Regions from separate parts of the Vibrio toranzoniae genome, predicted to be linked through region 3. Evidence: riboswitches for the same ligand, from Rfam matches in the RefSeq annotation. Region 3 holds a riboswitch; each other region holds the start of a gene.

Region 1 (9,963 bases), on a different replicon from region 3:
TGTCGCGATAAGGGTTGATGCACGAACTAGAGGAAGGCCCGCTGCCACATCCATGGTTAAACTAGGTTGGTAAGTTACCGCTAAATCGACCTTACCTGCCGCGACCAATTTTGCAGGCGTGCTTGGGTCGGTTGGCTCTTGGATTTCAACCGCTAGGCCTTGGTCAGCAAAGTAGCCACGCTCTTGAGCAATCACAATTGGGCCATGATTCGGGTTCACAAACCAATCCAACATCAGTGTCAGTTTCTTTTGTTCAGAATCTGCCAATGCATGACCTGAAATCAACGAAGCAAGCAATGCCACTGCACCTACCAATTTAGTATTTTTCATAGTTAACCTTTCCTTTTGAATATTATTATTGTGTTTGTCGATCTAATTCTTAACGAGGTGTTGTTTAGATAAATAGCCTTGAGCGAAGCTTTATTAAACAAAGAGTTATTGAGCGAACCATCACTGGTTCTCCCAAGGTATAGCTTTTTTAAGTAATTTGTCTGTGATGAAGTAGAGCGAGATAGACAGTATCGCCAAGATAAACAAGGCAGCAAACATCTCATCGATAATCATGCGCGCGTTGGCCTGTAGCATTAGGTAACCTAACCCTTCACTAGAGCCCACCCACTCACCGACAACGGCGCCAATTGGGGCAATAACCACAGCCACACGAATACCAGACGCTAATGTTGGCAGCGCAGCAGGCAGTTGGATGTGACGAAGCAGTTGCCATTTCGATGCGCCCATCGTCTTGGCGAGATCAAGATAACCTGTCGGTGTATTACGCAGGCCGTCATAGCAACAGGTCGTCACGGGGAAGAAGATAATGATCGCCGCCATCACGACTTTTGAGGCGATGCCATAGCCCAGCCACAGCATCAACACTGGCGCAATCGCAAACACCGGGATCGCTTGGCTAGCAATTAAGATAGGCAACAGCCAACGTTTTAGCGGTTCGAACATCAACATCTGCAGGGCGAAAAACAGCCCCATGGATAAACCGAGCAATAGACCAAGTAAGATCTCCTGCGCAGTCACCCAAGTGTGCTTGAGTAACACATCATAGCGTTCGATTAGTTTAATAAAGACTTCTGCAGGCGCTGGCAGAATAAAGCTCGGCATCTCGAAGATAACCACCACCATTTGCCATAAACCAAGAATCACAGCACTGCTGATAAGCAACCGCATAACGGGACTCATCTGCCGAGGGTGAGCAAGTTTGGTTTGTGTCTCGGTTGAACTTTCTACCCCTGAGCTTTGCACTGCTACGTTTTCTATCTTTGAGCTAGCCACAGCTTCACTTCGCGTTAGATCATTCATAGTCACGCTCCAACTGCTCTAAAATCGCTTGTTGTAACTCAGCACATTTACCGTCTAACATTCTTGGTGTCGCTGTATTAGGCACAGATAATGACTGGGCGCTCGCAGGTATACCTTGCAACACATATAAGTTATCCGCCAAACGCACCGCTTCTTGTGGATCATGCGTTATCAACACAACGGTTTTATCTCTTAACAGCTCACACGCTAAGCTTTGTAGCTTATGCCTTGTTACCGCATCCAGCGCAGAGAAAGGTTCATCCATCAGCACGACGGGCTTGTCTTGCATTAAAGTTCGAGCCAAAGCAACACGTTGACGCATACCACCAGACAATTGATCTGGCATCGCATTCGCGTAATCGGCCAGACCAACCGAAGTCAACAAATCCAATGCTTGGTTGGTTTGAGCTTGTTTATTGGATGCTTGGCTTTGATGCTTGGCTGCGGAATTTTGAAAACGATGACTCAGGCACACATTGTCGATAACCGACAACCATGGCAGCAACAAATCTTGCTGCGCCATGTAAGCAATGCGATCCGTTAAAGGCAGTTCATCGGACGTTTCCAATGTGCCGTGCCAATCTACCTTGTCGTCTAGTAAACCTGCGAGATAACGCAACACGGTAGTTTTCCCGCAGCCACTTCGCCCAAGCAACACCGTCCACTTACCCGCGTTTAAACTAAGCGACAGCCCCGATAAGGTGGCGTGCTCACTATCGCGGTAGCGCAAGGTCGCGTTGCTGAGTTGAACACCAATCCTATTAGCGGACATTACCGTGCCCAACGAAAAAGTGATGTACTGGGCCGTGGCCTTCACCGACTTGAAGTTCATCAGCATGAGCAATAGCGTGAGAAATATATTGTTTTCCTAGTTCGACAGCTTTCTCAAGCGTGTTGTCTTGAGCCAAGAAAGAAGCAATAGCAGAGGAGAGCGTGCACCCCGTGCCATGAGTGTTCTGGGTAGGAAAACGCTTCGCACTAATCAGGGCCGATGTGGTTGGCAAAATCAATAGATCGTTACTGTTCTCATCCTTCTCTAAGTGGCCGCCTTTGAGAAGAAGGGCTTTGGCACCCAGTGCGCGTAGGTCTTCAATCATGCCCTGCATTTCAGCTTCGCTTTTAGGCACGGCTTTCCCTGTCAGTGCCGCGCCTTCCGGCAAGTTAGGCGTAATGATGTCAGCCAGCGGAATCAGCTCTTGCTTTAATGTACTAATGGCAGAGGTTTCTAGCAGCAAGTCACCGCTGGTTGCCACCATTACAGGGTCAATGACGAGGTACTTGGGTTGGTACTGTTTAATTTTATCCGCGACAATTTTGATGATTTGCGAATCAGCCAACATACCAACTTTTACCGCCACTATATTAAGATCAGTAAAGACAGCATCTAATTGACTTGTTACGTGGTCGAGCGGGATAGGAAAAATGGCAGAAACGCCTTGGGTGTTCTGAGAAGTGATAGCGGTAATCACAGAACAAGCAAAACTACCGGTTGCAGACATGGCTTTGATGTCTGCCTGAATACCTGCGCCGCCGCCGCTGTCAGAGCCCGCGATGGTTAAAACAATTGGAGTGTTTGATCGAATCGAACTGTCAATAGGGATCTGACAAGTTGAGGCTCTTGGAGTTAAAACTGGTGGAATAGAACTGTGTGTCATTGTCGCTCCTACTATCTTGCAAGACGTAGGAGAACCAACACTGACCGGAGAAAATGCCGCATTAAACTCATGAAAGCTTTCATGGATGCAGACGTAGATCGAGTGCTTATAGTTCCCTACGCCAGTGTTAACTGAATCAGGTTCAACGGGTCTCGAATAACGATCTCAGCAAACACCAATTAAGGTATATGCCCCCCGACTATTGATAGCGATAGTAACAGCACTCTTGCAACTGAGATACTCCTTTTATTCAATTATAAGAATCACGAATGAATAAAATTCAACTAAGTCATATTTAACAATGAGTTAGATTCATTTTTGCGTCGTTGTGACTGAAGAAATAAGCACAGCACGATCAAAACCATACCTAACCATCCCGTAAATGGGATAAGTTCACCCACAATACACACGGCGAGTACTGCGGCAACAACGGGTTCAAGCAAGGTAATCAAATTGGCACTACTCGCAGTCACATGTCGTAAGCCATAGGCAAAAGCGATGTAACCCAAGCACTGAGGAATTAACGTCAAGTAACCCATGACCAAACTATTGATGTTTGATGCGAATAAGTTATCTCCAGTAAACCAGAGTGTTGGTAGCAGCAACATTGCACCTAAGCCAAAAATGCTGCCCATTGCTGCTTGCGACTCAATATCCTTGTCTATCAGAGCTTTTGTCGCCCACGAATAAATGGCGTAACACAAACCTGCAACCAAGCCTAAAGCTATGCCTAATAACTTCAAATCATCATCGGACTTGCTCACCGATGCCGACTCTGAAAACACCAGCAACCCGATCCCAATCACACCTATAGCAAAGCTAGTAAGCCAACGTTTGGTGATGTTATTATTTTTGCTGATAAGACACTCTAAGAGAGCAGAAAAGAACGGCGCAGTAGCAATCGAAACGACGGTACCAATCGCTACGCCTGATAATTTCATTGAAGAATAGAAAGCTAAAGGATAAACCGCCAAAGCCAAAGCGCTCACTGCCAACAGCTTCTTGTTCTGCAAAAGTTTGTCGAAAGCGAATAGGATTTTTCGATACGCCAAGCCCGCTTGCATTAGGCCACCAAAGCCCATAGAGAAAGCACCAATCGCTAATGGACTGAGATCAGGTGCAAAGCTTGCGGCAGTGCCTGTTGTCCCCCACAAGACAGAAGCAAACAAGATGGCTAAAGTGCCCATTTGGAATTCGTTAACGCGATTGATGGCGAGATTCATTGCTATTACCCAGTTTATTTTCATTTCGGAAATAGATAATAGTGAATAAGCTAAGTAATTAGTTTGCTAAAAGGACGCTATTGTTGTTTCGAAAGACTCTCTTTCATCGAACCTAAAAACGCTCTTGGAGACATTCCAAAGTGCTGAGAGAAGCGGCGACTGAACGCAGAAATGTCACTATATCCGACGTTTTCTGCAACCAATTGAACCGGTAAATCGGTATGGCTTAACAAGGCTTGCGCTTTCTCCATACGATATCGAGTGATGTATTTAAGCGCGCTGATACCAAGGCACTCTTTGAAGCGTTTCTTAAACTGAGTGGGGCTCAAGCACGCCGTTTCTGCCAGCTGTGAAATAGATAGTTGTTGAGCGTAATTATCCGCAATGAGCCTTTGCACCGCACGGATTCTTGGGTCAATGCTCTTGCTCACTTGTTGTTGCTCTAACAGCAATGAAAATACATCCAAAATTGATGATTCAATACCACTGTCTACTTGATGCTCCAACTGCTTCTCAACAAACAGTAAGAAGCTCATCAAAGGCGGTGTAATCGCAAATACAGAGAGTTCTTGATCTAACAAGTGCTGAGGCAACACGGTCATATCAGCAACAATAAACCGCGCTGCTTCATTCGCTTTAAACGCGTGAGCTGTGGTTACCGGAATTACCACGCACTCGCCGACCGCCACTTTACCGACATAACCAACCATTTCAATGCTAATACTCCCCTGAATAGGCAGCACCAACTGATGGTAGCCATCATGAGCATGAGTATTGAATTGCTTGGTGTAAGATCGAATGCTTAAGCTAGATTTCATGAGCAACGCCGGAATTCAGTTTTTGAGAGCAAGAGTGTTAATGAAAAACTACATGATTTAAGAGAGGGAGTCACATCGAGCTGGAATTAGTTTGTCCTATCCCCAGCTCTAGCCTGCTGTTTGGATCAAAAAAGCCGTCTAAGTACTGATACTCAAACGGCTTTTTACACAAGTCTAATTAGCGTTGCCAAGAACAGTTAACCGAATCAACTAACGCTCATTAACTAAAGAACTCATTCACACTCGATTATTTTTGAAGTTGCTCTTTAGCGGCTTCAACCTTAGAAAAGTCTAGGCCAAGCTCTTCAACGGCTTCTTTGATTAGCGCAGGGTTTTGCATTACCTGACCCATCAGCATTTGAAGCTTATCTTGTGGTAAACCAAGTTGGCTGATTGTCGCCATTGCTGCAAGAGGGTTCTCGGTCAACGTTTTGAATAACTCGCTGATCTGCTCGTCGCTAATATTATTCTCTTTCAACATTGCTAAAATCGGGTTCATTTTTTTGCCTTTGAAACACTAAATTAAGTAGAAGCACAGCATACCATCTAGCTGTGCTCGATTGTACTAGCAACTTATGCTTTGCCTACTGTGAAGTAACGCTAAGCCTATCGAGATTCTAATGGGTAAGAACGGTAACTCCACATCCCGTAGGTTCTTAGAGCGTCACGATAAATACCTAACAGTTCACCACTGCTTGCTTTCTTAAGGCTTTCTAACGGCTTGTCTGGGTAAGCAACCGTATCAAAGGTGATTCCTTGAGGGCCAGTTTGCCAGCTCGCAATTTCAAACAAGGTTTGACCACGACGAACATGGCTCGCCGAGCTAATAATGGTCGCATGTTTAATATTATGGCGAGCAAGCGCATAGCTACTGAACAAGGCATTACCTACCGTGCTAGTCGCATAGTTCTCTTCAATGATACGGTCTTTATTCACCCCTTTCGAGATAAGCCAATTCGCCATCAACTTGCCTTCTGTCTTATGGTTCTTAGGCACGCCACCCGTTAACACGATCATCGCGTCTGGGTTGGCTTTAGACATTGCCAGTGTCGTTTCAAGACGCTCAATCAAGATCTCATGCATAGAGCCATCTGGGTTCAGCGCGTAACCCAAAGTAACAATCGCACCGTGATCGCTCAATAGGCCTTTAGCCGCCGATTTTTTCAACGGTGTTTCTAGTACGCGATCGACCGTAGCAAAGATACGTTTGATGTCTTCGGCTTTGCCTTTGTTCAGGCTCTCAAGCTTCTGCATATGCTTATTAGATTCACTGTCATTGCCATCAAATCTTTGCCAAACCGCAAGGTACGCATGCAAGTCAACATCGTCTGGCGCAACTGTCAGTGCTTGCTCAAACAGCTCAATGGCTCGCTCTGCATTCTTGTTGTAGATCTGAGCGTTCGCTGCCGAGATCAGCAAGTCAGTACGGTAAGGCTCAAGTTTGTAGGCTTCTAACAATCGGTTGGTCACAATTTCCATGTTGCTTGGCATTTTAGCCGTGAAGCCCGCGTGAGAAATTCTTGCCGGAGACTTAAACGCCTGCAACGCATCAAGAAGCAATTGGTCAACAACTTGTCGCTTAGTCACCAACTGCGCGTAATCGGCAGAAGCCTGTACTGCGCCATCGTTAGCAGCAAAAGAATAAGGTGTTGCGCCAAAGGCTAGCATGCCACCAAGAGCGAGGGCGATAATGTTCTTTTTCATGGAAAGATCCTGTGTCGTTTTAAGTGTTCACATCAGATTTGCTGACCAATTTAAGCCCCTAGCATTAAAAAACCGTGAAGCACCAATCAAAAACCCAAACTCCGCATAAAACAACGAATCGAAAGAAGCAGCTTTAAGGTCATTTTTTCAACAAGTTAACAACCAACACACTAGATAATTCTATGCTGATTCACGTTTAGATAACGAAGTTAGTGCGACATAGAGGCTGAATGCGAATCAACCGATTTTCAAATAAATCAAAATCAATTATTGAACGGTCGTTCAAGTGGTGTTTTAATGAATGACCAATACAAGGAGTTACCCCATGCTTAAGTTCTATTTTCACCAAACACCCAACCCAATGAAGATCGCTCTGTTTCTAGAAGAGACAGGCCTAGATTTTGAACTGGTTCCTGTCGATACCTTAAAAGGCGAGCAACACACGCCGGAATATCGTTTGATTAACCCGAACGGCAAAACACCTGCGATTGAAGATGATGGACAACGTGTATTCGACTCTAACGCTATCCTTCTTTACCTATCAGAGAAAACTGGCAAGCTAGCGGGACAACCAGAAGACAGAGCAGAACTTCTATCTTGGATGATGTTCATCGCGAGCGGCCTTGGTCCTTACTCTGGCCAATCGGTACACTTCCGTCATGCAGCCCCAACAGGCCTAGACTACGCCGTGAACCGTTACCTACGTGAAGCACAACGTCACTACGAAGTGTTAGAAAAGCATATGGAAGGTCGTGAGTTTTTCGTCGGAAATGAGTACACCATTGTCGATGTCGCGGCATGGGGTTGGATTGATAAAGCACCTTTCGTGCTTGGTGAAGAAGGCCTAGAACCTTACCCGAATTTGAAGCGTTGGTTTAACGCAATCAACACCCGTCCAGCCGCACTGCGCGCTCGCGAAACCGGCAAAGACGTTGAATTTAAAACCGAACGTGATGAAGAAGCGAAACGAGCACTGTTTCCTTCGAATTATGCGAAATAGAAGAATTGAAAGTTAACGCTCTACTGAGTGATAGCTAGAACTCAAACATAAAGAGCCGCTAAAAAGCGGCTCTTTCTATTCAAATCATATTGAAAAGTCACGACTTGATATTTTTGAGGATTGATACGCAGTTTCGATATTCGTAATTATCCACTTCTCTCAAACACATTTCTGGACAAAAGCGTTTTATAGATTTCACTAAATTAGTAGTTACCGGATTACCTGAGGTATAGCAAAGCTTTTAGTCGATAGGTCGACATCAGTCATCCACAACACAAGTCTTCCCTTTGCAGTTTGTTATGCCAAAGATCAACGGCATACTTCCTTTTTAGGAAACTTCTGAATTTAGATCTACCCCCATGTATTCCCCTAGCTCCCTTTTTATTCGGTGTAACTCATTAATTGGAACTGTAAAACGAGCATATGAAGCGTCTTGTGAACCTTGAAGGGCAACAACGTACCTTCCAATCTCCGGGTGAGCTGTCGTAGTAATACTCAGCCATTGACCTTCAATAGAGAATTCAGTCACCGTATCCATATTGATATAATAATTATTTTCCAATTTTAACGCTTTTTTTGTCATAGCAAACTCCTTACCCTTGAGGTAACCTATCATAACACACTGTTATAATTGAGATTTTTCAATGATTGCCTTTATGGGTGGTTGGTTTTCAAAGTACTGTCGAAATGCAATATGGACATCTTGAATCCAATGCTCACTATTATCTGTTTCTAAAAACTTCATTGCTTTTTCAAGTATGGGAAATTCGCTTGGTGCAGTGTTCAGTTTTGCAGTTGCAGATCAGTTGACGATGTCGTTATTATTTCCAAAGAGGGATATGACTATGGGTAAGCCCTTCTTCCTTACTGTTCATTTGATGATCGTAAACTTCTATACAAGCACGGTATTGTTCTGTTCTCAATAGTGAACAATCAACAAACGTCTTTGCCGTAAGAGACTTTGCTGTAGAAGCGGTACTGTCACCAATGCTCGCTGCAAACCACATTCCCAGCAAATTACCGTCCTGTACATACGGTAGTGCCACGTCTACCCCGTCATGGGGGTTGTGGTAGACTTGATCTAAGTTGATACAGGATTGTTGTTCATTTCGAAATCTGCACTCTATCTGCGCATTAATAGCATGGGCCAAGCATACATGGGGGTATTCTGGTTTCATCCTTTCAATTAATCGCTCTATCGAATGTTTACTAAAACGTAGATCTGAAGCGTAAAAAGAGTATTTTCCATTCAGCTTAGTTACATAACCCCCACCAAACTTTTGCGTCATCGGGTCAAAGAATGCCTGCATTGCTATGTGCGACTTCTCCCCTAAATAGATGCCTGACACTGCCTTGCCATCACCAATGAACTTCATACACTTTTTCTGTAAATTCTTTATGCCTTTAGCACTGGCAAGTATGTTTAATAGATGATCTTTGTTTTGTTCGCATTCTCTGGCGAGTCTACCAGCTAACCCTTTTGCCAATGACTCAGTAATGACTTTTGGGTCAACTCTTAAAGCTCTATTCATATTCACTAACTCCTTATCGTTTGGGCTCGCTCACACTATATTTATGCCAGTGCACATATAATAGTAAACAGTTGGAAAGGTTAGTAAAAACTAGGAAAACCTTAATTTTCAATTAGTTAGGATAATATGACAGACCGTAGAAAAATAGTAAATGCACCTCAATTCCTACCTAAACTTATTAAAATGTACGAAACTCAACAGTCTTTCGCCGATGAAGTTGGAGTAAGCTCTTCTCAAATAACTAAATGGAAAAACGATGATGACAGTCAATTGCCTCAGGTAGATAAGTATCCCCAACTGGTTTCAATTGCACTTAAGCACGGCTTTTCTGTGGAATTAGATGATGGCGACCTAATAACGTCATCCACAAAAGAGCCAGATTTTATTCAAAAGCTCCCCCCCGACACAAGACGAAAGATGGCTCAATTCTTAACAGTTGGAGTCTGCGTTTTGGTTACTGGCGGAAGTTATTGTGCCTACACCGCATACCGTGATATTAGAGATAAGTTCGGCAACAAAGACGTTGTAGAAGTGCTCAAGCAACGTTCCCAAAAAAGCATAGAACTGTGCGAGCAAGATTCTTCTTTATGTGCTGACATTGATAGGGGTAACAGTGAACCATAGTTCTTAAGAGAGCCAGAATAAATATAAATTTGGTATTCTAACAATAAGTACTTTCGCATAAGATTTAGTAGGGCAAGTAAGTACTAACAGTATATG
Region 2 (9,963 bases), 320 kb from region 3:
GTAAGCACTCACTTACTTTGCTTCTTTTATAAACAATAAATAGCACAAACTAAATTTCTTTATGAGAATTGTTCTCAATATTTTGTTACATTTTAGTCGTTATTACTAAAAGGCAACAAATATGGATATTTCCCGTCGTAAGTTTATTCAATCATCCCTCGCTATATCTGCACTAATAGTCCTACCTGCTTGTTCAATGAAGCGGTCTGTTGATGAACAAGGAAAGTATGTTTATGACTTAACTGCTGAATCTTCAACGGCTGAGTTAGTCGCGGGGTTTGATACCAATGTTTTAGCCTTTAATGGTCATATTCCTGCTCCGATGATTCGATGTCGACAGGGTGAGAAGGTCACAATTCGTTTTACTAATAAGCTTTCAGAGCCAACGACCATTCACTGGCATGGTCTGCGAATTCCAATCGAAATGGACGGGGTTCCTTTCTTGAGCCAACCACCGATAATGCCGGGTGAAACCTTCATTTATGAGTTTATACCGCCAGATGCCGGCACATTTTGGTATCACCCACACATGAACAGCGTCAAGCAGCTTGGTATGGGTTTGGTTGGCCTTATTGTTGTAGAAGAAAGCACTCCAGTGCAGTTTGACGAAGAACACGTATTGATGCTTAAACATTGGCATATCGACAAGCAAGGTCAATGGAAAGACTTAATGATCCCACGTCTCAGTGCTCGTATGGGCACTCCTGGTGAGTGGAGTAGTGTTAATGGAGTACATGAACCCACCTATCAACTGAAGCAGTATGCAACGACTAGGCTACGTATCGCTAATGTTGATAACACGATTACCTATCCGATTGCTATTGAAGGGGCTGAAGCATGGGTCATTGCCATCGATGGCAACCCTGTAAAGACACCTTATAAGCTGACTCAACACAAAATTGGCCCAGGTATGCGTGTTGATCTCGGTCTGATAGCACCTAAAGCTGGTGAGCGAGTGAACGTCCTTCAAATGAAGGGGCGTTTTCCTTTCTCTTTATGTGAGTTCGAAGTTGTAGGTTCCTCCCTTGTTGAGAGTCGCTCTCTACCTTCTTTACCCCTTAATCCTGTACCCAATTTAGATTTAGCTAATGCTGAAGAGATCGACTTTGTGTTCGAGTGGGAAGGGGCGGTTTCACCAGTTTCTAAAGATGGGAAGTCCATGCCTAAGTTTTGGCTTACTAATAAACGAGCATGGGAGGGGATGAGCAAAGGCAATATCCCTGAGCCGTTGGCGACTTTAGACCTAGGCAAAACCTACATATTCGATCTTAAGAACGTCACTCAATATCATCACCCAATTCATATTCATGGTCATACATTCACTGTATTGGAACTTGATGGAAAAAAAATAGAAGAACCTTTCCATACTGATACTGTGCTACTTGGGAAAAATGGCCGAGCGAAAGCGGCATTTGTTGCCGACAACCCTGGTCGCTGGATGTATCACTGTCATGTTATAGAACACATGAAAACGGGTTTAATGGGATATATTGAAGTTAAGTGACACCTGTAACGTTTAATATTTGCGCATATATTCTTAGTTTCTACCCTCGCTTTTATCGGCGGTAAAGTTAGAATGTAGGGATACTGTTTGGGAGGGTTCATGGGTCAGTTATCTATTTTAGGTTTTATTGCCATTGGTGGGGCATTTGGTGCTTGCTCACGTTATTTGATTTCAGAGTTATGTGTGGTGATGTTAGGGCGTGGTTTTCCTTATGGTACGCTAACTGTTAACGTTATTGGTTCCTTTATCATGGGATTACTTATTGCGGCATTTGAAAATGAGATACTCGCAACGGAACCATGGAGACAGATTATCGGTCTAGGTTTCCTAGGTGCACTGACGACGTTTTCTACATTTTCGATGGATAACGTGCTTCTTATGCAGCAGGGTGCATTTTTTAAGATGGGGATCAATGTACTGCTAAATGTGGTTCTCAGTATCTCAGCAGCATGGATCGGCTTCCAACTTTTGATAAAGTCTTAAAGTTTTCTTACGATTTGTTAACAACTCGGCTTGGTTTATCTAAGCCGTTTTTATATACTCGATCATACTTGTCGGAGTGCCATATGGCTGAGACCGTTAACTCGGGATCCGTTGAACCTGATCAGGCTAATACCTGCGAAGGGAACAAGAGTAGATATCTAACTAGAAACCTTCTAGAGATCTATCTCCAGATCACTACTGTATTTCTTACCGTGATCCCTCTTGTAGCATCTAATCCGTCAAGCATTTTTTATCCCTATAAATAATGGCTAAAAGCCAAGGAAAAATGCTATGTCGAGTCGTAAACAAGCAAGACTGGAAGCGAAGAATTTCATTGATTCTTTATCCGTACAACCTTACCCAAATTCGAAAAAGGCTTACATTCAAGGATCTCGAGAGGACCTTCAAGTACCTGTACGAGAAATATCACTCGCTGATAGCTTGGTTGGTGGCAGCAAAAAAGAGCCCGTATTCGAGCCTAACGAGCCTATTCATGTCTACGATACCTCAGGTGTTTATACCGATCCTACGCATGAAATAGACCTTTATAGCGGCCTTCCTAAGTTGCGAGAGCAATGGATTGAAGAGCGTGGCGATACTGAACTGCTCGATGATGTAAGCTCTGTTTACACCAAAGAACGTTTAGAAGATGAAACCCTAGACGACCTTCGTTACGGAAACCTGCCTAGAATTCGTCGCGCTACTGGCGACCAATGTGTAACTCAACTGCATTATGCTCGTCAGGGAGTTATCACTCCTGAGATGGAGTACATTGCAATACGTGAGAACATGGGGCGTCAGAAGTTTGCTGATGAACAACTGAACCATCAACACCCTGGCCATAACTTTGGCGCAAACCTACCGAAAGAAATTACCCCTGAGTTCGTACGTAAAGAGGTTGCTGAAGGTCGCGCTATTATCCCTTCAAACATTAACCACCCCGAATCTGAGCCGATGATTATTGGCCGAAACTTCTTAGTGAAAGTGAACGCCAATATCGGTAACTCATCAGTAAGCTCTTCAATTGAAGAAGAAGTTGAGAAGCTAGTATGGTCAACTCGCTGGGGCGGCGATACTGTAATGGACCTTTCTACTGGCCGTAATATCCACGAGACTCGTGAATGGATCCTGCGTAACAGCCCAGTACCAATTGGTACGGTTCCTATGTATCAAGCGCTTGAAAAAGTGAATGGCGTAGCCGAAGACCTCAACTGGGAAGTGATGCGCGATACCTTGATTGAACAAGCAGAGCAGGGCGTTGATTACTTCACTATTCACGCAGGTTTACTGCTTCGCTACGTGCCTATGACGGCTAAACGTGTGACTGGCATTGTCTCTCGTGGTGGCTCTATTATCGCGAAATGGTGTCTTGCACATCACCAAGAAAGCTTCCTATACACACACTTCCGTGAGATCTGTGAGATTTGTGCGAAGTACGATGTGGCTCTTTCATTAGGTGATGGTCTGCGTCCTGGCTCTATTGCAGATGCCAACGATGAGGCTCAATTCTCAGAGTTACGTACTCTAGGTGAGTTAACTAAAGTGGCTTGGGAATACGACGTTCAGGTGATCATTGAAGGTCCTGGACATGTACCTATGCATCTTATCAAAGAGAACATGGACGAGCAGTTAGAGCACTGCCATGAAGCGCCTTTCTATACATTAGGCCCGCTGACGACAGATATCGCACCGGGTTATGACCACATTACCTCTGGCATTGGTGCGGCGATGATAGGTTGGTACGGTTGTGCGATGCTTTGTTACGTAACCCCTAAAGAGCATTTAGGTTTACCAAATAAAGAAGATGTGAAGACCGGCTTAATTACTTACAAGCTGGCCGCACATGCTGCAGATTTGGCAAAAGGGCATCCGGGCGCACAAATCCGAGATAATGCATTATCTAAAGCTCGTTTTGAGTTCCGTTGGGAAGACCAATTTAATCTAGCTTTAGATCCAGAAACAGCACGTTCTTTCCACGATGAAACTCTGCCACAAGAGTCGGGCAAGGTCGCTCACTTCTGCTCTATGTGTGGACCTAAGTTCTGCTCGATGAAGATTTCTCAAGAAGTTCGAGAGTATGCGAAAGACACAGAACAAGTAGCGGCTGATCAGGCTATCGAGATTAAGATGCTAGATAACCCGTTGGAGGGTATGCGTCAAAAATCACAAGAGTTCCGTGATACTGGCTCTGAACTCTATCACCCTGCTGTAGGCGCAAAAGAAGCTCAATTAGAGGAATAATGACAGTGAAGATTCTCATCCCATCTCAATACATCGAGTTAACGGGGGAGGTTCAAAACTGTCTATTGGTTGCTAAACGACAAGGTTTAGCAACTGATGCAGTTGAGTTGGGTGTAAGCCCAACTCGATACTTCTCTATCGTTGATGCTCAACAGGCACTATCTATTGGCTTTGCTCATGATATTGATTCATTGGCGGAGTGTCAGTTAGCGCAACTGAACCATGTTGTTGATTACAGTAATTCAGTTGCGTTGACCGATGTGTGTGCTGCTTTGACTCAAGCTTCGAACACCGTCTATATCGGAGTCTCCGATGATTCAGCTGTGTTAGATATCTGGTCACACTTAGATGTTAATCGTGTTATCAAGAGTGAAACAACAGCTCCTCAAGAATTAGATAGTCGTGGCCACTTTGCTTGGTTACTTACTTTATTGGCGTTGGAATTTCCATTGGAAGACGCGTTGGTTTTAGCTCGTGCTGCATCGAATGTTTCACGTGGAACATGGCCTACACACTATCAAAATTTTCCTATCCCTGTTCTAGAAGATGAACGATTGGATATCAGTGTTGGTTGGGCCAACCAAGGTATATCACTTTCTTTCCCTGAGTTAACAAAGAATAGCCTCGGCTTATACCCGGTTGTTGATGACGTTGAGTGGATAGAAAGGTTGCTTAAGCTTGGGATTAACACCGTCCAACTGCGTATTAAGAACCCTCAACAAGCCGATTTAGAGCAACAAGTCGCACGATCGATCGAACTTGGTCGAGAACATAACGCGCAGGTTTTTATTAACGATTACTGGCAGCTTGCACTCAAGCATGGTGCTTTTGGTGTGCACCTTGGGCAAGAGGATATTGAAGAATCAAACCTTTCCCAACTGAGCCAAGCGGGCATTAAGATCGGTTTATCTACTCATGGTTATTATGAGTTGCTGCGCATCGTCCAAATCAATCCAAGCTACATTGCATTAGGCCATATATTTCCGACTACGACGAAACAGATGCCATCAAAGCCTCAAGGCTTGGTACGTTTATCTCTGTACCAGCAGCTAATTGATACCATCCCATACACAGAAGAACTTACTGGTTATCCTACGGTTGCTATTGGCGGTATTGACCAATCGACAGCTGCACAGGTTTGGGATTGTGGTGTATCGAGCTTAGCGGTTGTACGTGCGATTACATTAGCGGAAGCCCCACAAGAAGTGATCGAATTCTTCGATAAGCTGATGGCTCCTAGGTCTTCAATGACGAGTAATGAGGTTATGCGGGAGCCTAGCTATGCTGAGTGACTTTGAGTTCATCCGTTACCAACGACAAATTGCATTACCTGAGGTGGGTGAGCAAGGGCAACGAAACCTGTTAAACAGCCATGTGTTGGTGATTGGTTGCGGCGGTTTAGGTAATGCCGCTGCTCTCTATCTCGCAGCTTCTGGTGTCGGAAGAATCGTGTTGGTCGATGACGATTGTGTTGATTCGTCCAACCTGCAGAGACAGGTAGCGTTCAAGGAAAGCCAATTAGGTTCACCTAAGGTTGAAGCACTCAAACAACAACTGAATGAGCTCAATGACCGAAGCCAAGTAAGAACCATCAATCAACGAATGAGTGACAGCCAACTTGAATTAGAAGTAATGTTAGCTGATCTCGTGTTGGATTGTACTGACAACTTCGCGTCACGCCAGCAGGTTAACCGAGCTTGTTTTAAAGCGAATACACCTTTGATATCGGGTTCTGCAATCGGCTGGAAAGGTCAATTTATTGTCTTTGATTATCAGAATCAGAAAGGGTGTTACCACTGCATTTTCCCGTTTGAGCACCATCCACAAACAACGCGTTGTAGTGATAGCGGCATCATTGGTCCAGTGGTCGGCACTATAGGTAATCTCCAAGCGCTTGCTGCTATTCAGCGTATTAGTGGTGGCGAGTTTAAAGTCGCAACGCATCAGCTAAAGCTGTTCGATGGCCAGACCATGAACTGGCAAAACCTAATGATCACGCAAGATAGCGAATGTCCGGTTTGCCACACAACTGCGATCCAACACCTAGAAGAAGAAGCACAATGAGCCACATAACTATTTCTATAAACGAGCAACCAGAGCAGGTCGCGCAATCGTCGTCTCTTTCAGACATCATCCAAGCACTATCGCTACCTGATTTGGGGTGTGTGTTTGCTATCAATAACGCGGTTGTACCACGCAGTCAATGGCAACAAACCATCGTCAACGAAGGTGATTCCATCTCTCTTTTCCAAGCTATTGCAGGGGGCTAACCATGTTAACCATCGCAGATAAAACGTTTCAATCACGTCTGTTCACTGGAACCGGCAAGTTCGCAAACAAGCATTTGATGGCGAGTGCTATCGAGGCTTCCGGTTCTCAACTGGCAACCATGGCGCTAAAGAGAGTCGATATTCGTTCTGAGCAAGATGATATTTTACAGCCCATTATTGATGCTGGCGTTAATCTACTTCCGAATACCTCTGGCGCGAAGAATGCAAAAGATGCCATCTTTGCTGCGCATTTGGCTCGTGAAGCGCTAGGCACAAACTGGCTAAAACTTGAGATTCACCCGGATCCAAAATACTTGATGCCAGACCCAATCGAGACACTTAACGCTGCTGAGCAGTTGGTGAAAGATGGCTTCGTTGTGTTGCCTTATTGCCACGCCGACCCTGTTCTGTGTAAGCGCTTAGAAAAGGTAGGCTGTGCTGCTGTGATGCCACTCGGTGCACCCATCGGTTCTAATAAGGGAATCGCGTCAGCCGACTTCCTAGAGATCATTATCGACCAAGCGAACGTCCCTGTGATTGTGGATGCTGGCATCGGAGCGCCATCACATGCGGCGCGTGCAATGGAAATGGGTGCAGATGCTGTGTTAGTGAATACGGCAATTGCAGCCTCACAACAACCTGTTGATATGGCGATTGCCTTTAAACTGGCAGTCGAAGCGGGTCGAATGGCTTACCTTGCTGGTCTCGCTGGAAAAGTATCTCACGCGGTTGCTTCAAGCCCGCTAACTTCATTCCTAGATGAGTAGTATTATTATGACGTTTGTTGATCGATTTAAACAACTCAACTGGGATGACATTGGTATGTCTATCTTCAGTAAAACGGCGGCGGATGTTGAACGCGCGTTGAGTAAACCCAAACGAGACTTAGAAGATTTTAAGGCTTTGATCTCTCCGGCAGCGGAACCTTACTTAGAGCAGATGGCACAACAATCGCTGGCGCTAACGCGTAAGCGGTTCGGTAATACGATGTCGCTTTATATTCCTTTGTATCTATCTAACTTGTGCGCGAATGCGTGTACGTATTGTGGTTTTTCGATGGAGAACCGTATCAAGCGTCGTACATTAACCTTGGATGAAATTGATGCTGAAAGTGCAGCTATCAAAAAGATGAAGTTTGATAGTGTTTTGTTGGTCACCGGTGAACATGAAACTAAGGTTGGAATGAATTACTTCCGACAGGTGTTGCCGAATATCAAAAAACAATTCAACTACCTTGCGATGGAAGTTCAACCGCTTGACCAGCATGATTACGCAGAACTTAAAACTCTCGGCTTAGATGCGGTGATGGTTTACCAAGAGACCTATCAACCAAGAACCTACGCGGAGCATCATCTGCGTGGCAATAAAATGGATTTTGAGTACCGCCTCGAAACTCCCGATCGATTGGCAAAGGCGGGTATCGATAAGATAGGTATTGGAGCCTTGATTGGTTTGGAAGATTGGCGAACCGACTGCTTCTTTGTTGCTGCTCACTTAGATTACCTAGAACGTACTTACTGGCAAACTCGTTACTCGATTTCGTTCCCGCGCCTTCGTCCTTGTGAGGGGGGAGATGCCAATGGTGGTCTACAACCTAAGTCTGTTATGAGCGATAAACAGTTGGTTCAACTTATCTGCGCGTATCGATTGTTAAACCCAGAGGTTGAGTTATCCCTTTCGACTCGTGAGTCTGCAACGTTCCGCGACAATGTGTTGCCATTGGGAATAACAAGTATGTCGGCGGCTTCGAAAACCCAACCTGGCGGTTATGCTTCGGGCGAAGAAGAACTTGAGCAGTTTGAGATAAGTGATGAGAGAAATGCAGCTGATGTTGAGGCTATGATTCGTCAACGCGGGTTTGATCCAGTGTGGCGCGATTGGCATAGCGCTTACTCAGGCTAATTAACATCTAAACTAATGTTCCACGTGAAACATTAGTTTAGATGTATTGATACAGACAAACAAAAACGGCTACCTGTTAGGTAGCCGTTTTCTATTGTCACTTTTTATTTAACTTAGTAAGTGCGTTTTGGTTCAGTTAATAAGCTAGCTAAACCTTATGCGTGAGCTAATGGAGTCGTTGATTGGCGCAACCATTCCAACGTATCACCTTCAACTAATGGGCTAAGATCGTGCCATACTTTTTGATGGTAGTCGTTGAGCCACGCCAGTTCAGGTCGAGTTAGCAAATCGACGTTGATGTTGCGTTTATCGATAGGGCAACGCGTTAGTGATTCAAAAGTCAGTACTGAGAAGTCACCTTGAGTTGGAAGCTCAACAACCAGCTCTAGATTTTCTATACGGATACCGAACTCATCAGCACGGTAATAACCCGGTTCGTTTGATAACACCATGCCTTCAACAAGAGGTACGTCAACCAGCTTTTTAGAGATACTTTGCGGACCTTCATGAACACTTAAAAAATGCCCAACACCGTGACCAGTACCGTGATCGTAATCGAACCCTTCAGCCCATAAGTGCTGACGCGCTAGGATATCCAGTTGGCAACCACGAGTACCCTGTGGGAAACGAGCACGTGCAATACCGATGTGACCTTTCAGTGCGAGAGTGAATTGCTGGATCATTTCGTCGCTTGGTTGACCAATCGCGATAGTGCGAGTGATATCAGTGGTGCCATCTAGGTACTGACCGCCTGAATCGACTAGGTACAAAGTATTCAGTTCTAGCTGACCTGGTTCAGGTTGGTTCTCATGGTTGTAGTGACACATTGCTGCGTTTCCGCCAGCTGCTGATATCGTGTCAAAGCTTAGGTCCATCAGTGTTGGGTCTTGTTCACGGAATGATTGTACTTTATCAGCCAAGACTGCTTCGTTGTGTAGGTTGCCCTGCGCCACTTCTGCATCAATCCAAGACAAGAACTTCGCCATCGCAACACCATCACGAATGTGACACGCCTTCATGCCGGCAATTTCAGTTTCATTCTTCGCGGCTTTTGGCATTAAGCATGGGTCTGCTGCTTCAATGATATGTGCGCCAGCGTTTTGCAGAACAAGTGTGTACCAAGCGTTACTGGTACCTGAATCGACCGATACATTTTTGTCTGCTAAAGATTCAAGGCAGGATTCAAGCTCTGATGGGTGAGAGACACGAATACCATTACCGACGTGTGCTTTAAAGCCTGCAGGGATACGCGCTGGGTCTAAGAAGAAATCGACGCTTTCATCGGCATGAATGATCGCGTTGGATAACACAACAGGTAGTCGAGAGACATCCAAACCACGAATGTTAAGCAACCAACAGATTGAATCGAGTTCAGTAAGAATAGCCGCATCAGCACCTTTTATCTTGAGTAAGCGTGTAATCTCAGCGCGCTTGCTTGTACTTGACTGACCAACGGCGTCTGTTGCCATTAGACGAACATCAGATACGACAGGTTCTGGGCGATCAGACCAAAGCTGATCTATTGGATTAGAAGAGAGTGCTGTTAGCTCAACTTTGTCTGCC
Region 3 (9,963 bases):
CGTCGCGAGCAAATAGAGACCACATTTGGATTAGCGTGGGTATATTTGTATCAACTTGAGCTAACCGCTAATAAAGAAATACTTTCGGGTGACTGGTGTAAGTAGAACAACCCGTAGTCGCTCTATATTCTCAATATCCTACAAAAAGCCAGCATGTGAATGCTGGCTTTTTAATGACGTTATTTTGAGAAGTTAATGAGAGGTTTAGTCTCGGTTAAGCTCAAGAAACTCTTCTACTTTTCTCACCATGTTCTTTGAACCGACAAAGAATGGTACACGTTGGTGTAATTCTGTTGGCTTGATGTCCATGATGCGCTGTGCACCATCAGAAGCGATACCGCCAGCTTGCTCCATAATGAAGGCAATAGGGTTGCACTCATAAAGCAGGCGTAGCTTACCTTGAGGGTGGCTTTCTGTGCTTGGGTATAAGTAGATACCGCCTTTAAGTAGGTTACGGTGGAAATCAGAAACCAAAGAGCCGATGTAACGTGACGTGTATGGACGGTTATCACTAGGCTCACTTTCTTGACAGTATTTGATGTATTTTTTCACACCTGTTGGGAAGCGGATGTAGTTCCCTTCGTTGATAGAGTAGATCTTACCTTTGTCTGGAATCATCATATTTTCATGAGATAGACAGAATGTACCCAGTGATGGGTCATAGGTAAAGCCATTTACACCTGCCCCTGTTGTATACACCAACATGGTTGAAGAGCCGTAAATCACGTAACCAGCGGCTACTTGTTTGTGGCCAGGTTGTAGAAAATCTTCCTGTGTTGGTGGGGTACCAATCGGTGATACTCGACGGTAGATAGAGAAAATTGTACCAACCGATACATTCACATCGATGTTTGAAGAGCCATCAAGTGGATCCATCAAAACAACGTATTTTGCGTTTTTGTTGAGCTCTTTATTGAAGGCTACCGCTTCGTCTTCTTCTTCACTTGCTACACCACAAACTTGGTCACGAGCTTCAAGAGCTGCTTTAAATTTATCGTTCGCGTAAAGGTCTAGCTTCTGTTGCTCTTCACCTTGAACGTTGTCTGTACCAACAGCGCCAGTAATGTCGACAAGACCTGCTTTGTTGATTTCTCGGTTAACAATTTTTGCAGCAAGGCGAATTGATGACAAAAGGGATGATAGATCACCACTTGCATGGGGGAAGTCACTTTGTTTTTCAACAATGAACTCACCAAGGGTGCGCATCTCAGACATGTTATTTCCTTAAACTTCTCTGAATATTAGGGGGGATTTGAGCACTGTAGAACTTGCCTCTTGTGTGGGCTTTATTCATCTAGACACTTACCTAAATTCTACGGCTTAGATCTTTTTAATGGTAATGAACTAAGCGACACAGATCTCACTTACTATGTCGACTTAATTTGTTTTGCATTGCTACTCGCTTTTAATTGCCATTTCATGATAATGAGTGCAGTAGTTTGATTTAGACATGGTTCATTTAGCCAAGCGTTTGGAAGCAATTTATGCATATTCATATCTTAGGAGTTTGTGGCACCTTCATGGGTGGTGCTGCGGTATTGGCTCGTCAATTAGGTCACAAGGTTACCGGTAGTGACGCGAATGTTTATCCTCCAATGAGCACCTTGTTGGAGTCTCAAGGGATTGAAATTATTGAAGGGTTCGACCCTAGCCAATTAGAACCAAGGCCAGACCTTGTGGTCATCGGTAATGCGATGAGCCGTGGTAATCCGTGTGTTGAGTATGTATTGGATAATAACCTTAGATACACATCTGGCCCGCAGTGGTTGCAAGAGTTCTTGCTCCATGACCGTTGGGTTCTGGCGGTATCCGGCACGCATGGCAAGACCACAACATCCAGCATGCTGGCTTGGATCTTGGAAGACTGTGGTTATGCGCCGGGCTTTTTAGTTGGCGGTGTGTTGGGTAACTTTGGTATCTCTGCTCGTCTTGGTGAAAGCATGTTCTTCGTGGTGGAAGCCGACGAATATGACAGTGCTTTTTTCGATAAGCGATCTAAGTTCGTTCATTATCACCCAAGAACTTTAGTCATGAATAACCTAGAGTTCGATCATGCCGATATCTTCGATGATCTTGAAGCGATCAAGCGTCAGTTCCATCATTTAGTGCGTACTGTGCCAAGCAACGGCCGCATTTTTTCACCGAAGCAAGACACGGCTATCCAAGATGTTTTATCTCGAGGCTGCTGGAGTGAGACTGAATCGAGTGGTGAGCTTGGTGATTGGGATACCAAGAAGCGGGTTAAAGATGGCTCTAAATTTGAGGTGTACTTCCAAGGCGAATGTGTTGGAACCGTCGACTGGGATTTGGTTGGTGATCATAACGTTAGTAATGCTTTGATGGCGATTGCGGCAGCCAGACATGTGGGTGTGACGCCTGATTTGGCGTGTGAATCGCTGGCGAACTTCATCAATACCAAGCGTCGTTTGGAGTTTAAAGGTGAGGTTGCTGGTGTCTCTATTTATGATGATTTTGCTCATCATCCAACGGCGATTGAACTTACGCTTGGTGGTTTACGTAATAAGGTCGACACGAAAAAAATCATTGCCGTTCTAGAGCCTCGCTCTGCCACCATGAAGCGTGGTGTGCACAAAGAAACCTTGGCTGATTCGCTCAAACAGGCGGATTCTACCTACTTATTCCAACCGGATAACATTGATTGGTCTGTACAAGATGTTGCCGATGCGTGCCATCAACCCGCCCATGTAAGTGATGACATGGATGCATTCGTTGCTAGAATTGTCTCAGAGGCACAAGTGGGTGACCAAATCTTGGTAATGAGTAACGGTGGCTTTGGTGGTATTCATCAAAAGCTGTTGGATGGATTGGCACTCAAAGCTTAACTGATTTACGACTTTATAATTTGAAGTAATTGAGAACATGACAAAACACGATAAAGCGATAACTCTTGCTTTCACTGGCGCATCTGGTGCGCCTTATGGACTGCGTTTACTTGAATGCCTTTTGGCGGCCGATTATCAGGTCTATTTGATGATATCGTCGGCAGCGCGAGTAGTCTTAGCGACCGAGCATGAACTTAAGTTACCTGCTGGGCCGGAAGCGGCGAAACAAGCCTTAGTTAAGCATCTAGGCTGCGACTCAGAAAAGTTGATGGTGTGTGGCAAAGATGATTGGTTCTCACCGGTTGCATCTGGTTCTGCTGCGCCGAAGCAGATGGTGGTATGTCCATGCTCTGCGGGAAGTTTAGCGTCAATTGCTCATGGTTTATCGGATAACCTGATTGAACGAGCAGCAGATGTCGTCATGAAAGAGCGAGGCCAACTGTTGTTGGTGGTGCGTGAGACGCCATTTTCTACTCTGCATCTAGAGAACATGCACAAACTCTCAACCATGGGCGTGACGATCATGCCTGCGGCTCCAGGCTTTTATCACCAACCTAAGTCGATTGAAGACTTGGTTGATTTTATGGTGGCGCGCATTCTGGACCATCTTGGTATCGAGCAAGGTTTAGTGCCACGTTGGGGCTACGATCAACGTAATTGATCCAAACTTGATGGCTTATTGTTAAAATTCGAATTACAATTCTGAACACTCATCGGGGAGCTGACCATTCAAATAATGAATGCAAGCTGAGATCAAGCAGGCGCTTGGGACCCGTAAACCTGAACCAGATAATGCTGGCGTAGGAATTGAGTTAGGAACAACCTCTACCGTTCTCCTCCCTCAAACCTGTGCCGCTCAGACCATGGAGAGCGTCCAGTGAAATTCACATTAACTACCCTTGCTGTTTCTACAGCGATCTCTTTTTCTGCCTTTGCTGCAGATAACACTTTGACCGTATACACCTATGACTCTTTTGCAGCGGATTGGGGCCCTCGTCCTGCCGTAGAGAAAGCATTTGAAGAGAAGTGTGGTTGTGATGTGAACTTTGTCGCGCTAGAAGATGGCGTGTCTATTCTAAACCGCTTACGCCTTGAAGGCGGCAACAGCAAAGCTGACATCGTGTTAGGTCTAGATAACAATTTAATGGCTGAAGCGAAAGCAACGGGATTATTGGCGGAACACAAGGTTGATACGTCATCGGTAACACTGCCTAATGGTTGGGATGACAACACCTTTGTACCTTATGACTTTGGTTACTTTGCGTTTATCTATAACAAAGAGAAATTAGCAAACCCGCCTAAGAGTTTGAAAGAGCTGGTTGAGCAGCGTGATGATCTGGAGGTTATTTACCAAGATCCACGTACTTCAACACCTGGTCAAGGCATGATGTTATGGATGAAGTCGGTTTACGGTGATGACACAACGACAGCTTGGAAGAAGCTGGCTCAGAAAACCGTGACGGTAACCAAAGGCTGGTCTGAAGCTTACTCTATGTTCCTAGAAGGTGAGTCTGACTTGGTTCTGTCTTACACTACGTCTCCGGCTTATCATATCATTGCAGAAAGTGATTCTAAGTACGCAGCAGCGAGCTTCGAAGAAGGGCATTACACTCAAGTAGAAGTAGCCGCTAAGGTTAAAGGCAGTGAGAACGAAAAGCTTGCTGATGAGTTTATGGCGTTTATCCTAAGTGATGAATTCCAATCGGCGATGCCTACAGGTAATTGGATGTATCCAGTTACGGGTGTCGAGCTACCAAAAGGTTTTGAGCAGCTAACAGTACCGCAGAAAGCGTTGAGCTTTAGCTCTGAAGAAATCGCCGAGAAGCGTAAGCCTTGGATTCGTGAATGGCAGAGTGCACTTACTTTTTAACTGACTATTTAAGAAAATGAGCTTTCTAACGTATTTTTAAAAAACTAGCTTTCTGTATTTTAAGGTTCATTCGTGATGTTTGGAATGAACCATTTACGGTAAAAAATCAATTTATGATAAAGAAAACACCTAAGGTCGGGGTTTGGGTTGCGATACTCATTACCGCCTTCGTGGTTTCAGCAGTTGGGGCATTGCTTAGCAATGCCCCTTCTCTTGATATCAGCCAAGTATGGTCCGATCCTTACTATTGGCATGTAACGAAATTCAGCTTTTATCAAGCGACACTCTCAACTTTGCTGAGTGTTGGCTTTGCCATACCTATTGCACACGCTCTGTGTCGCAGACAGTTTTTTGGGCGCGCTTTGTTGTTAAGGCTGTTCGCGTCGACCTTAGTTCTACCTGTGTTGGTCGGTGTATTTGGCTTGCTGGCGATTTACGGCAACAGTGGTTGGTTAGCTAAATTCTTGGCGAACTTCGACATTGAGCTACCATTCTCGATTTATGGCTTGAATGGTATTTTGTTGGCGCACGTTTTCTTCAACCTGCCTTATGCCAGTCGTTTACTTTTGCAAGCGTTAGATACTGTGCCTACCGAGCAGCATAAACTGTGTGCCCACTTAGGCATGAGTCATTGGAATAAATTTAAATGGGTTGAATGGCCGAGGCTCAGACAGCAATTGCCGCATGTGTGTGGCTTGGTCTTCATGTTGTGCTTCACCAGCTTTGCTACCGTGATGGCGTTGGGTGGTGGTCCGAAATCAACCACCATTGAGCTAGCCATCTATCAAGCAATCAAATTCGACTTTGACCTACAAGCTGGCGCGCTACTCGCAATATGGCAAATGCTGCTGTGTGGTGTCTTAGCGGTGAGTATTCAGCGCTTGTCTAAACCTATCTCCGTAACAGCCAGCCAACTGTCGGAAGAGAAATATCTGGTTAAGGACAGCTGGTGGTCAAAAGCTTGGGATAGCTTTTGGATCATCGTAGTCTCAATGCTGGTATTGCCGCCACTAGCCATGGTCATATTCAGTGGCATTAATTCACAAGCTTTGATAGTGCTGAGCAGTGAGCCGTTCTGGGCTGCGTTAATGACCTCAGTTCGTGTCGCTTCCCTCGCAAGCATTATCGCCGTTGGTATTGGTATTGCGATACTCCTGACCAGTCGCGCATGGCGTTTGCAGAACAAGAATTTTCGAGCCGATAAAATCGAACTGATTGGTACTATTATTTTAGTGACGCCGGGCTTAGTGATTAGTACTGGTCTCTTTTTATTACTGCGTTCCTTTACTGATGTGTTCAGCTTGGCGTTCTTTATTGTGATTGCAGTAAACAGTTTGATGGCGCTGCCTTATGTGATTAAAACCTTGGCTCAACCTATGCTGCATCTTTCTCAGCAGTATCAGTATGTGTGTGCAAGTTTAGGAATGACAGGATTCACTCGCTTTAGGCTGGTGGAATGGCGCGCACTTCGCAAGCCAATGGCGCAGGCTTTCTCTATCAGCTTTATGTTGGCGATGGGCGACTTAAGTGCGATTGCTTTGTTTGGTAGCCACGATTTTAGAACTCTGCCTTTGTATCTATTTCAATTGTTAGGCAGTTATCAAATGGAAGCGGCTGCGGTGGTTTCAGTGAGTTTACTGTTATTGAGTGTGGGCATCTTTAGTCTGATTGAATTTTTGTTTACTCGAAGCTCAAAGCTAAAGAGTTAAGGAACCGATGATGTTAGTGATGAAAGAAGTGGATTACCACTATCACCAAGAGTTGTTTAGTTTTGATTTCCAAGCAGAACAGGGTGATATTGTTGCTTTGATGGGGCCTAGTGGTGCGGGTAAATCAACGCTACTCGCATTGGTTGCTGGGTTTATTGAGCCGACATCGGGTGAGATCTCGGTAGCAGGACAATCGCTGATTGGCAAAGAAGCGCATCAGCGTCCATTGGCGATGTTGTTCCAAGAGCACAATCTATTTGCTCACCTCACGGTGCGTGAAAATATTGGCTTAGGCTTGCATCCGGGGTTAAAGCTTACCGCAACCCAAAAGCTCGATGTTGAGCAAGCCGCTGCACAAGTCGGTGTTGCAGAGTATTTAGATAGGCTGCCTGAACATTTATCTGGTGGCCAACGTCAGCGTGTCGCACTGGCGCGTTGTTTTGTTCAACCACACGACATTTGGCTGCTTGATGAACCTTTTTCGGCGCTTGACCCTTTGCTTCGTGAGGAAATGCTTAACCTTGTTAGGCGATTAGCAGCAGAGCGAAGCATTACGGTGTTGATGGTGACTCACCATTTAGGGGATGCACGCAGTATTGCCAATAAGTTTGTATTTGTGGCATTAGGTAAAGTGTTGGTTGCAGACTCGATAGAGACACTGACGGCTGATCATCCACAGCAAGAGCTAAGCTCGTTTGTTAAAGCGGGTGAGTGACGATTCACCAATCTTGTTTAATATCTCTTGATATTGAGTACGTAGAAAGCAAAAGACCTAGCATGCGCTAGGTCTTTTATTATCTTTATAAGTAAAGCGAGACGAGGATTAGTCGCCTAGCTTTAGCTCTTTTAAGATTTGAAAAATTTCACGAGAAGCCTTGGCTGGCTTGTTCGCTGATTTTTCTTTGTTAGCTTGGCGCGCTAGCTGACGAAGACGTTGACGGTCTGCTTCAGGGTACATCTCCATAACGTCTGAAATGGCAGTATCGCCTTCAGCTACAACACGGTCACGCAGTTGCTCAAGCTTATGTAGCTCAGCGGTTGCTTGTGAGTGCTTGTTACGTACTTTATCCAAAGCCGCTTGAATTGGCTCAGGATCGACACTACGCATTACTTTACCAATGTATTGAAGTTGACGACGCTTCGCTTCATTTTTAAAGCGTTGTGCATCTTTTATCGCTTGTGCCAAATCTTCAGACAGAGGAAACTTGTCTAATACAGAAGGCTTTAAACCAACAAGCTCTTCTCCCAGCTTTTGCAGGGCATCCATGTCGGTTTTCATTTCTGTCTTACTTACCCAGATGATTTCTTCTTCTGGTTCCCATGGGGCTTTTTGGTTTTTGCGAGCCATCTTTTCTGCCTATGTCACTATCTCAAACGAATATATTGCCTATTTTAGCAAGAATCTTGGGGAGAAAGCGAAATTCTTGTTATCCTACGTAATATTGACCTACAAAATTAGAATAGATATGGATGTAAAACAGCAAGTCGCTCAGCAAAGAGTTGAGCTAGAAGCCGCAGTAGCAAAAGCATTGGACATGGCCTCTGTGAGTGCCGACGCCGCTGAAGTTGCTATTACTAAGTCAACGGGTTTAAGTGTTTCAACACGTATGTGTGAAGTGGAAAACGTTGAATTTAATAGTGATGGTGCGCTAGGTATTACTGTTTACCGTGGCCAGAAAAAAGGCAGCGCATCTACATCCGATCTAAGTGAAAAGGCGATTGCTCAAACGGTAGCGGCTGCGCTTGATATCGCTCAGTACACGTCTGAAGACCCATTTTCAGGTCCTGCGGCAAAAGAGTACATGGTAAAAGACATTCCAGACTTGGATCTTTTCCACCCTGATGAACCTAACCCAGACTATGCCGCTGAGATTGCGATTGCTGCTGAGAAGCAAGCGCTAGCTTATAGCGACAAAATCAAACAAAGTGATGGCGCGAGCTACGACAGCCATTACGGCGTTAAAGTGTACGGTAACAGCCATGGCTTACTAGCCAGCTACGCTTCAAGCCGCCATAGCACGAGCTGCTGTGTGATTGGACAAGGCGCTAACGGTGAAATGGAACGCGACTACAGCTATACCGTTGCTCGTCACCGTGACGAGCTGTGGACGCCTGAGCGTGTAGGCCAAGAGGCTGCAGAAAAGACTATCAGCCGTTTGGATGCGAAAAAGCTATCAACAGGCCAATACCCAATTATGTTCGCTAACGATGTTGCCACAGGTCTAATTGGTCACCTTGTGATGGCGATCAGTGGCGGAAACCTTTACCGTAAGTCGTCGTTCTTACTGGATCATCTAGGTCAGAAAATTTTGCCAGGTTGGTTCAATATCTCTGAGCGTCCACATATCTTACGAGGTTTGGCTTCAAGCCCGTTCGACAGTGAAGGTGTTTACACTCAAGATCGTGAGATCATCACTGATGGTGTGTTAGCAACTTACCTACTAACGAGCTATGCCGCGCGTAAGATGGATATGACACCAACCGGCCATGCTGGTGGTATTCATAACTGGTTCGTTAAATCGACCGGTCAAAACTTTGAGCAGATGCTGAAAGAATTGGGCACAGGTTTCCTTGTTACTGAAGTAATGGGACAAGGTGTAAACACAGTGACAGGTGATTACTCTCGTGGTGCTGCAGGTTTCTGGGTTGAGAACGGAGAGATCCAATACCCAGTATCGGAAGTGACGATTGCAGGTAATCTAAAAGACATGTTTAATCAGATCGTGGCAGTCGGTAACGATGTTGAAACGCGTTCACAGATTCAAACGGGTTCTATCTTGCTTGAGTCGATGAAAGTCGCAGGCGAGTAATTTAATTAACGCTATTGGATGAATTAAAAAAGGGAGCCGATGGCTCCCTTTTTGTATTTACCGAGTAGGCAATCAAGCTAGATCAGTATGGTCGCTAAGCCTAAGAATACCGATAGGCCAATAACATCCGTTACTGTGGTGAGTGCCATACCACCTGCCAATGCAGGGTCGATGTTCATTTTCTTCAACATCACCGGTATGGTTACACCGGCAATACCAGCGACAAGTAAGTTGGTCATCATCGCAGCGGAGATGATGCCACCCAGTACCCAGTTACCCTTCCAGGCTACTACGATACCACCAATGATAACGGCCCATAGAATGCCGTTTAGGAAGCCGATAGCCGCTTCTTTAAGTAGCAATTCACGCTTGTTACTATCACCAATATGACCGAGCGCTAAACCACGAATCACTAGCGCAACGGTTTGGTTACCGGCAACCCCGCCCATTGAAGGCACGATAGTCATCAGTACGGCAATTGCGGCCATTTGGTCGAGCGTTGCTTCAAACATGTTCGATACTGAAGCCGCTGCCAGTGCTGCAAGTACGTTGGCCCCAAGCCAGACGCTACGACGACGAGCGGATTTTACGACCGGTGCGAAGGTATCTTCGTCATCGTCCATACCCGCCATACTCATCATTGAGTGTTCAGCATCTTCACGGATGACATCAACCACGTCATCGATGGTGATACGACCCACAAGGTGCTGGTTACTATCGACTACAGGGGC

What was found. Region 3 has a riboswitch for thiamine pyrophosphate ahead of thiB (thiamine ABC transporter substrate binding subunit). Riboswitches for the same ligand answer to the same signal wherever they lie in the genome.
Region 1: another riboswitch for thiamine pyrophosphate. It lies ahead of thiD (bifunctional hydroxymethylpyrimidine kinase/phosphomethylpyrimidine kinase); the one in region 3 lies ahead of thiB (thiamine ABC transporter substrate binding subunit).
Region 2: another riboswitch for thiamine pyrophosphate. It lies ahead of thiC (phosphomethylpyrimidine synthase ThiC); the one in region 3 lies ahead of thiB (thiamine ABC transporter substrate binding subunit).

What each region holds. Positions count from the first base shown of each region.
Region 1 covers NZ_AP025515.1:1,330,106-1,340,068, reverse strand. Annotated here, with positions in the region: gene OCU50_RS20315 (ABC transporter substrate-binding protein) at 1-330, opposite strand, end outside; partial or broken gene OCU50_RS20310 (ABC transporter permease) at 451-1,185, opposite strand; gene OCU50_RS20305 (ABC transporter ATP-binding protein) at 1,304-2,083, opposite strand; gene thiD (bifunctional hydroxymethylpyrimidine kinase/phosphomethylpyrimidine kinase) at 2,073-2,966, opposite strand; TPP riboswitch at 3,063-3,174, opposite strand; gene OCU50_RS20295 (DMT family transporter) at 3,251-4,189, opposite strand; gene OCU50_RS20290 (helix-turn-helix domain-containing protein) at 4,267-5,007, opposite strand; gene OCU50_RS20285 (DUF2999 family protein) at 5,255-5,506, opposite strand; gene OCU50_RS20280 (YdcF family protein) at 5,614-6,711, opposite strand; gene OCU50_RS20275 (glutathione S-transferase family protein) at 7,037-7,711, shown strand; gene OCU50_RS20270 (hypothetical protein) at 8,040-8,294, opposite strand; gene OCU50_RS20265 (hypothetical protein) at 8,533-9,243, opposite strand; gene OCU50_RS20260 (hypothetical protein) at 9,370-9,867, shown strand.
Region 2 covers NZ_AP025514.1:3,097,753-3,107,715, reverse strand. Annotated here, with positions in the region: gene OCU50_RS14150 (multicopper oxidase family protein) at 122-1,504, shown strand; gene crcB (fluoride efflux transporter CrcB) at 1,604-1,987, shown strand; TPP riboswitch at 2,050-2,148, shown strand; gene thiC (phosphomethylpyrimidine synthase ThiC) at 2,279-4,228, shown strand; gene OCU50_RS14135 (thiamine phosphate synthase) at 4,228-5,520, shown strand; gene OCU50_RS14130 (HesA/MoeB/ThiF family protein) at 5,510-6,292, shown strand; gene thiS (sulfur carrier protein ThiS) at 6,289-6,498, shown strand; gene OCU50_RS14120 (thiazole synthase) at 6,501-7,265, shown strand; gene thiH (2-iminoacetate synthase ThiH) at 7,273-8,400, shown strand; gene OCU50_RS14110 (aminopeptidase P family protein) at 8,556-9,963, opposite strand, start outside.
Region 3 covers NZ_AP025514.1:2,778,170-2,788,132, reverse strand. Annotated here, with positions in the region: gene OCU50_RS12610 (gamma-glutamylcyclotransferase family protein) at 1-105, shown strand, start outside; gene fbp (class 1 fructose-bisphosphatase) at 205-1,215, opposite strand; gene mpl (UDP-N-acetylmuramate:L-alanyl-gamma-D-glutamyl-meso-diaminopimelate ligase) at 1,485-2,843, shown strand; gene OCU50_RS12595 (flavin prenyltransferase UbiX) at 2,881-3,504, shown strand; TPP riboswitch at 3,548-3,667, shown strand; gene thiB (thiamine ABC transporter substrate binding subunit) at 3,721-4,713, shown strand; gene thiP (thiamine/thiamine pyrophosphate ABC transporter permease ThiP) at 4,827-6,422, shown strand; gene thiQ (thiamine ABC transporter ATP-binding protein) at 6,433-7,137, shown strand; gene yjgA (ribosome biogenesis factor YjgA) at 7,246-7,770, opposite strand; gene pmbA (metalloprotease PmbA) at 7,889-9,232, shown strand; gene mgtE (magnesium transporter) at 9,310-9,963, opposite strand, start outside.